One region of the Pseudogracilibacillus amylolyticus genome, then DNA from elsewhere that is predicted to be linked to it. Evidence: riboswitches for the same ligand, from Rfam matches in the RefSeq annotation. Region 1 holds a riboswitch; each other region holds the start of a gene.

Region 1 (2,276 bases):
AAGCCTTATAACAACTCTTCATTTTTTCTCACCAACATTTTCCCTACCATAAACTACCTGAAATTAACTAGTTTTCCCTAAAATCTACTATAATTAAAATTAATAGATATTTTCTCGTTTAAGGAGCTTAAAAAATGGATATGTTTTGGGTTATTATGCTTTTTTTGTTTGGCATTATATTTGGATCATTTTTTAATGTAGTAGGTCTTCGTTTACCTAAAAAGATACCTTTTTATCATGATCGTTCTTTTTGTCCTGTATGTAAGCGGCAATTAAAATGGTACGAGCTTATTCCCATATTTTCTTTTATCATACAACGTGGAAAATGTAGGAATTGTTCAGCGAAAATTTCGCCTATTTATCCGATAATTGAAATGTTAACAGGTCTGTTATTTGCATTTAGTTATGCGCAAATTGGATTTCAACTTGAACTTATAATAGCATTATTATTTATTAGTATGCTGATGATCATTTTTGTTTCTGACATTACTTATATGTTAATTCCAAATAAAATTTTATTATTTTTTCTACCTTTTTTCATTATGTTGAGAATTCTTGCACCTTTAACACCTTGGTATGATGCTATTATTGGAGCGATAGTAGGCTTTGGCTTAATTGCACTCATTATTATCGTCAGTCAGGGTGGTATGGGAGCCGGTGATATGAAGCTATTCGGTGTAATTGGGATTGTGCTTGGTTGGAAAAAAGTGTTACTTGCTTTTTTTATCGCAGCTTTCCTAGGAGCAATTATTGGTGGAATATTAATGGTCGTAGATAAAGTGAAAAAGAAGCAACCAATACCATTTGGCCCTTATATTGTAGTTGGTGCATTAGTCAGTTATTTTTGCGGTGAACAAATTATAACATTTTATTTGTCATTACTATGAACATTTAGTCATAGTTATATTCCAGTATTGACATATTTATGGGTTATTGTTACTATTTTATTAGTTCTAAATAACTATTCTAAGTGAAAAGTAAATATGAATTAATAATCATTAAAAGGAAGCGTTGAAGTACGATTGTTAAATTGGGCACTTAAATCGTATGGAGCTAGTTGTGCAACCGGCCTTTACTTAAAATACGTGATGTATTTGTAAAGGCCGTTTTTTGTGTTTATTAAACAAGTTAAAAGGATATATCGCCTAACTGTGTATAAATGGATATTTTTAATCGTGGAAAAGGGGCTAAAAAAATGAAGAAAAATTATTTCTTAGCTGTTATGATAAGCATCGTTTTATTCTTACCGATAAATGTTGCGGCAGCTTCTAAAATGCCAAATGATTCTATGATTGCAAATATTTCTATTGCGGACAAAACAGAAAATGAAATAAGCGAATTATTAGAAAGTGAGGTTACTTTATGGCAAGAAGGTGCAGACATTATTTTGGAAAGTGATTTTGAACAAATAATGATTCCTCGCTCTGCATTTCAATTTGATATAAATGCAACAATTAATGAGTTAAAGGAAAGAACGAAACGGACTTTTTCGAATTTTTTTATGGGGCAAAAAAATGTCCATATTCCGTTATCCGTTCAGATAGACGAAGAGAATGAAGCAATTCAAGCATTGCAAAAATTAGACTATATCGACTTGGACAGAACATTAACGAGCGTAGAAGAAATGGCAAGTCAATTAGATAGTTCACCAGTCAATCTTACATATATTGAAGGAGAAGAAATACCGCTAGAAACGATAGCAAGTGTGGAAATGCAAATTCCTACGTTGTCAAATGCCATGTTAACTTATGCGATTGATGAATTAAATGGTTTTATTATTAGTTCTGAAGAAACTTTTTCATTTTTACAAACGGTCACCTTTCCAGAAGGAATAACAAATTCGACAAAAGAAGCGAGTTTTTTAGCAACTGCCTTATATTCGCTTTTCTTGCAAACGAATTTTGACATAATAGAGCGTCACGCCGGGTTAACTGTACCCCCTTATGCGGAATCAGGACTTGATGTAGTAGTAAATGATAAAGAAACAAAAGATTTTATCGTGATGAATCCCAATAATATCTCTTATAAAATTGAAATCTCCAAAAAGAACGACCATATCAATGCGGAATTGAAAGGATTTCCATCAGAGACTACATATCAATATGAAACAAAAAAGGTAAAAGAGATAAAACAACGTACAATATATCGTTATAGTAAAAAATTAAAAGCTGGGGAACAAGAGACCATTCAAAAAGGACAAAATGGAGTAATGATAGAAGTTCACCGTTCAAGTTACTCTGATAATAATACATTCATAGACTCCGAACGAATTAGCC
Region 2 (2,276 bases), on a different contig from region 1:
CGAATCAAAAAGCCGCGGCCGAATTACTAGCCTTGTACTAATTATCATTGGGGTTGTTGGATTACGAGCATTGTCATAGAATCTGCGCAATCGTTATATTGTTGTAAAAAACATTGCATCCCTAAAAGTAATTCACGAAGATAGCTTAAAAGGTGCTGGGACATAACTAGCCAAAAATAGTTAAATAAAAAGGTTCCAAGCAATAAAAAATTTGCTTGGAACCTTTTTTGTGGTTTTTTCCATCTTCCGCCACTATTTTACCATTCATGGCGGCGTTTTTTCTTAAGTTCTTTTCTACTTCTATAAAACTTTCTCAAGTGCTTCTTGAATACGTTCTCGAGTAAACGGTTTAACAATAAAGTCATTTGCTCCTGCCTGGATGGCATCGAGTACCATACCCTGTTGTCCCATTGCGGAACACATAATAATTTTTACGTCCGAATTTATTTTTTTAATTTCCTTAACTGCATCAACACCATTCATCTCAGGCATCGTGATATCCATTGTAATTAATTCCGGTGTTAGTTCCTTAAACTTTTCGATTGCATCTTTTCCATTTTCCGCCTCTCCAACGACTATATGACCAAGCTTTGTTAAGATATCTTTCAGTTGCATACGCATAAAAGCAGCATCATCTGTTACTAAAACGGATGCCATTTGTAATCCTCCCATCCTATTAATCAATCAATAAATATGTATTCATTTTTCCAACATTAACAAAATCAACTGTTATCTCCAACGCTTTTTTATAGCCGGATAATTTTGTATTTCCTTGCATGATGGTCGGTGCGGTAATATTAATGTCAGTTCCGCTATCTGCAATAGTTGTAGAAATCCCACCCGCAATCATATTTCCAAGCTCACCACTAAAGGACAAAAGCATATCACCTTCTAATGGCATCCCGAACATTCTCTCCCCAATCGAGCCAAAAGTAGTCTGGTCCCCTGAGAACACTAATTTCCCTTTAATGTCCCCAGTAATGCCGATTAGAACTCCGAAGAATAAGCGGAAATCTTGATTAATCACTCGCGGCCTCTCAAATTCATAGTCAATTGGGATCACTGTCTTAATGGATGTTAACGCTCCATTTAACAGTTTCGTAACCGCACTATTTCTTTCGTTAGTTGTCATTTTTCCACTCCTTTCCTATTATCTCTTACATTTTTATAAGAGAAACTTTTTAGTAATAGAAACTATTGGATCGATCTATCCTTATATATATAATTAGCGTGAAACATAGCCAAAATTTTCAATAAATAAGTTATTTTATCATTTGGCAGCCAGGCGATCATAGCGTAATTTATCATTCAATATACCCCTTAGACCCTTGAGCTTTGCGCCCCTTCTTTTCAGATAGTTTGCCTTTTCAACAGTTCTTTTGTACCATACGTTATATCTTATCGAATAATGTAGTAAAAAGCAATCACTTATTTTTCAGTTGTACATTTTTTTCCATTACGCCTTTCTCATTAAAGGGCGTTTCATATGATAGTGAAAAAAGAAGAGGAATGTACAAGCTTCAAAATCCTTATAATTTTAATGTTTCAGAAAATAATTATGACCCTGCGCTTTATCCGATCGAACCTTGAGCTGTTTCAAATAGAATTGATGTTTTCAACAACCTCACCATCTGTATCAAGGAGGGGAGATTGTATCGGTGGCCAGTCATCATAAGAAGATAACTAGTGATTTTACATATACCGCTGCTGCAATTCGAGCGCACGTGAGTTAGCAATTTTTTAGGCACTTCGCATGTTGAGGAGCGACTCTGCATCTTTTCTAGACACTAAGCATGTTGAGGGAGTGACTCTGCATCTTTTCTAGACACTAAGCATGTTGGGGGAGCGACTCTGCATCTTTTCTAGACACTAAGCATGTTAGGGGAGCGACTCTGCATCTTTTCTAGACACTAAGCATGTTAGGGGAGCGACTCTGCATCTTTTCTAGACACTAAGCATGTTGGGGGAGCGACTCTGCATCTTTTCTAGACACTAAGCATGTTAGGGGAGCGACTCTGCATCTTTTCTAGACACTAAGCATGTTAGGGGAGCGACTCTGCATCTTTTCTAGACACTAAGCATATGGGGGGAGCTACTTACTTCTTATAAGAAGTGCAACCCCAAAAATGACTTTATACCTTTGCACAAACGATACCTCGGTCAAAAATGTCAGCACAATTATCGTCAAGTAAAATACACATCCAAGTAATAGGAACCCTTCTTTCCAAAAACGTTTACGAACAACAAGTTCCCGCACCTTTTTCATTACCAATTCT
Region 3 (2,276 bases), on a different contig from region 1:
ACCGTTTATCGTCAAATACATTTTTTCACCTCAAATCGTTATTCTTTCTCATTAAAACAAATCGGTTTACTGAGCATTATAGTTAATAAAAAAATAGAGACTACTAATCTCCTACTCTCTTAATCAAACAGGTCGCTTGATAAATAACGTTCGCCAGTATCAGGCGCAATACATACGACTGTTTGACTCGGATGTAATCGACGTGCAACAAGTAGAGCAGCATATACAGACGCACCACCTGAGGGACCTAATAATATTCCTTCTTGAGCTGCTAATTTATGCACTGTTTGATAAGCATCATCATCCTCTATTCGAATAATTTCATCATAAACATCTGTATTTAATATTTTTGGAATAAATCCCGGACTTGTTCCGACTAGTTTATGTTTACCCGGCTTTCCACCTGAAAGAACCGGAGATCCTGCTGGCTCAACAACATGAGTTGAGATAGATTTATCATATTCTTTCAACGTTTCACCAGTTCCTGTAATCGTTCCTCCAGTACCTGCCGTGCAAACGAATGCAGCAAGTTTTTTCTTTTCGGCTTCCATTGCTTCAATAATTTCTTTCGCAGTTGAAATTCGATGTATATCTGGGTTTGCTTCATTTTCAAATTGCATTGGAATAAAACTATTTGGAATCTCAGCAGCTATTTCTTCCGCTTTTTCAATTGCAGCCGGCATCTTTCCTGCACTAGGTGTCAAAACTACTTTTGCACCAAATGCTTTTAAGATGTTTACCCTTTCCGCCGTAGAAGAGTCAGGCATGACGATAATCGCTTTGTAACCCTTTGCAGCAGCATTCATAGCAAGACCAATCCCAGTATTTCCAGAGGTTGGTTCTATAATCGTTGCACCTGGCTTTAATAGTCCAGCCTTTTCTGCTTGCTCAAGCATGTAAAACGCAGCACGATCTTTCACACTTCTACTCGGGTTAAAATATTCAAGTTTCACATAAATTTCCGCACCATTTGGATCTGCAATTCTATTTAATTTGACTAATGGAGTATTCCCAATTAATTCTGCAATATTGTTGACGATTTTCAAACTATTTTCTTCCTCTCGTAAAAGGTTATTTTTTATTATAGCAGAAAAATCTTATAATTCCTACCTTTTTACAGTGAATTAATGTGTAAAAAAGGAAGTTCTCTCCCATTTTTTGTGCCTAATTTTTGTTCAAGAATTAGTCACATTATTCTTGCACAAATGCAGGTAAAAAGTGTAAAATAATACAGTATGTAAAATTCTAATGACTTAGAACTTTATGTCTATTTTAAATCTAAAAGGAAGCTATGAACAGACAATCCATATGTGGGCACTTGATTGTTTGGGAGCAAGTAGTGCAACCGACCTACTCAGTTTAGGGTCGGTATTTTTATGGTTACGATTATAAAGTCAAACTAAGAGGTGATTAACATAAGAATAGCTTAATTTTTTAAAAACTATTAACACATACATATCGTGGAGGAAAAAAAGCATGAAACTTTTTATGAAAAAAACAAAATCATGGAATGAATATTTTAATCATTCAAGTGAAACTGATATTGCTGAGGTTGGTGATCGTGTAAAAGAACGATTAGCATTTATGAATATCAACGAAGAAAATTTAGCTAATATTCGTGAAGCATCATCGATCCTTTCGCCTTATAAAGTCGAAATTATTAACCAATTTTATAACAATATAACGGCGGTCAATCATTTGAAAACTATCATCAATCAACATTCAACCGTTGAACGATTAAGAAAAACGATGGAGAGATATTTTGAGCAATTTTTAGAAGCAGAGGTGAATATGGATTATGTCATGACGAGAATTATAATCGGACAAGTACATAGTCGCATTAATTTAACAGTAGAACATTTTATTTCTGCGCACCATATGTTAATCCAGATTATGACGTCGATTTTGATGGAAAAATTGCACAGTCAACCGAAACGGATGATGGATACCGTTCTTTCCATTCAAAAGTTAGCAACATTTGATCAGCAACTTATCGTTGAAGTATATATGGAAGAAACATTCAAATCCCTTTTATTTGGTATTTCCGATACACTTAATTACACTACTCAATTAGATGCTTCCAAACAGTTAATGTCAGAAGTGGATAATATGAACTTGGAAAGCCATAGTGTTTCAAGTGCGACTGAGGAAGTGAGTGCGTCCATTCTAGAGGTTGCAAATCAATCAATGAAGGTGGCTGAAGGAACAGATGACGCCGTAAAATCTGCCGAAGAGAGCAAACAAATTGTCCATGACACGTTAGAAGATATAGAGAA

The links. Region 1 has a riboswitch for cyclic di-GMP ahead of ACPYKA_RS00695 (G5 domain-containing protein). Riboswitches for the same ligand answer to the same signal wherever they lie in the genome.
Region 2: linked by a shared signal. The riboswitch ahead of ACPYKA_RS05435 (chemotaxis protein CheX) and the one ahead of ACPYKA_RS00695 (G5 domain-containing protein) in region 1 are both predicted to bind cyclic di-GMP.
Region 3: linked by a shared signal. The riboswitch ahead of ACPYKA_RS07065 (methyl-accepting chemotaxis protein) and the one ahead of ACPYKA_RS00695 (G5 domain-containing protein) in region 1 are both predicted to bind cyclic di-GMP.

Annotation. Positions count from the first base shown of each region.
Region 1 covers NZ_JBPPZG010000003.1:27,893-30,168, forward strand. The annotation lists gene ACPYKA_RS00690 (prepilin peptidase) at 135-887, shown strand; cyclic di-GMP riboswitch class II at 996-1,080, shown strand; gene ACPYKA_RS00695 (G5 domain-containing protein) at 1,196-2,276, shown strand, end outside.
Region 2 covers NZ_JBPPZG010000030.1:9,087-11,362, forward strand. The annotation lists gene ACPYKA_RS05425 (DMT family transporter) at 1-79, shown strand, start outside; gene ACPYKA_RS05430 (response regulator) at 301-657, opposite strand; gene ACPYKA_RS05435 (chemotaxis protein CheX) at 677-1,132, opposite strand; cyclic di-GMP riboswitch class I at 1,274-1,374, opposite strand; gene ACPYKA_RS05440 (hypothetical protein) at 2,093-2,266, opposite strand.
Region 3 covers NZ_JBPPZG010000043.1:13,550-15,825, forward strand. The annotation lists gene ACPYKA_RS07055 (ABC transporter ATP-binding protein) at 1-21, opposite strand, end outside; gene cysK (cysteine synthase A) at 120-1,046, opposite strand; cyclic di-GMP riboswitch class II at 1,276-1,360, shown strand; gene ACPYKA_RS07065 (methyl-accepting chemotaxis protein) at 1,477-2,276, shown strand, end outside.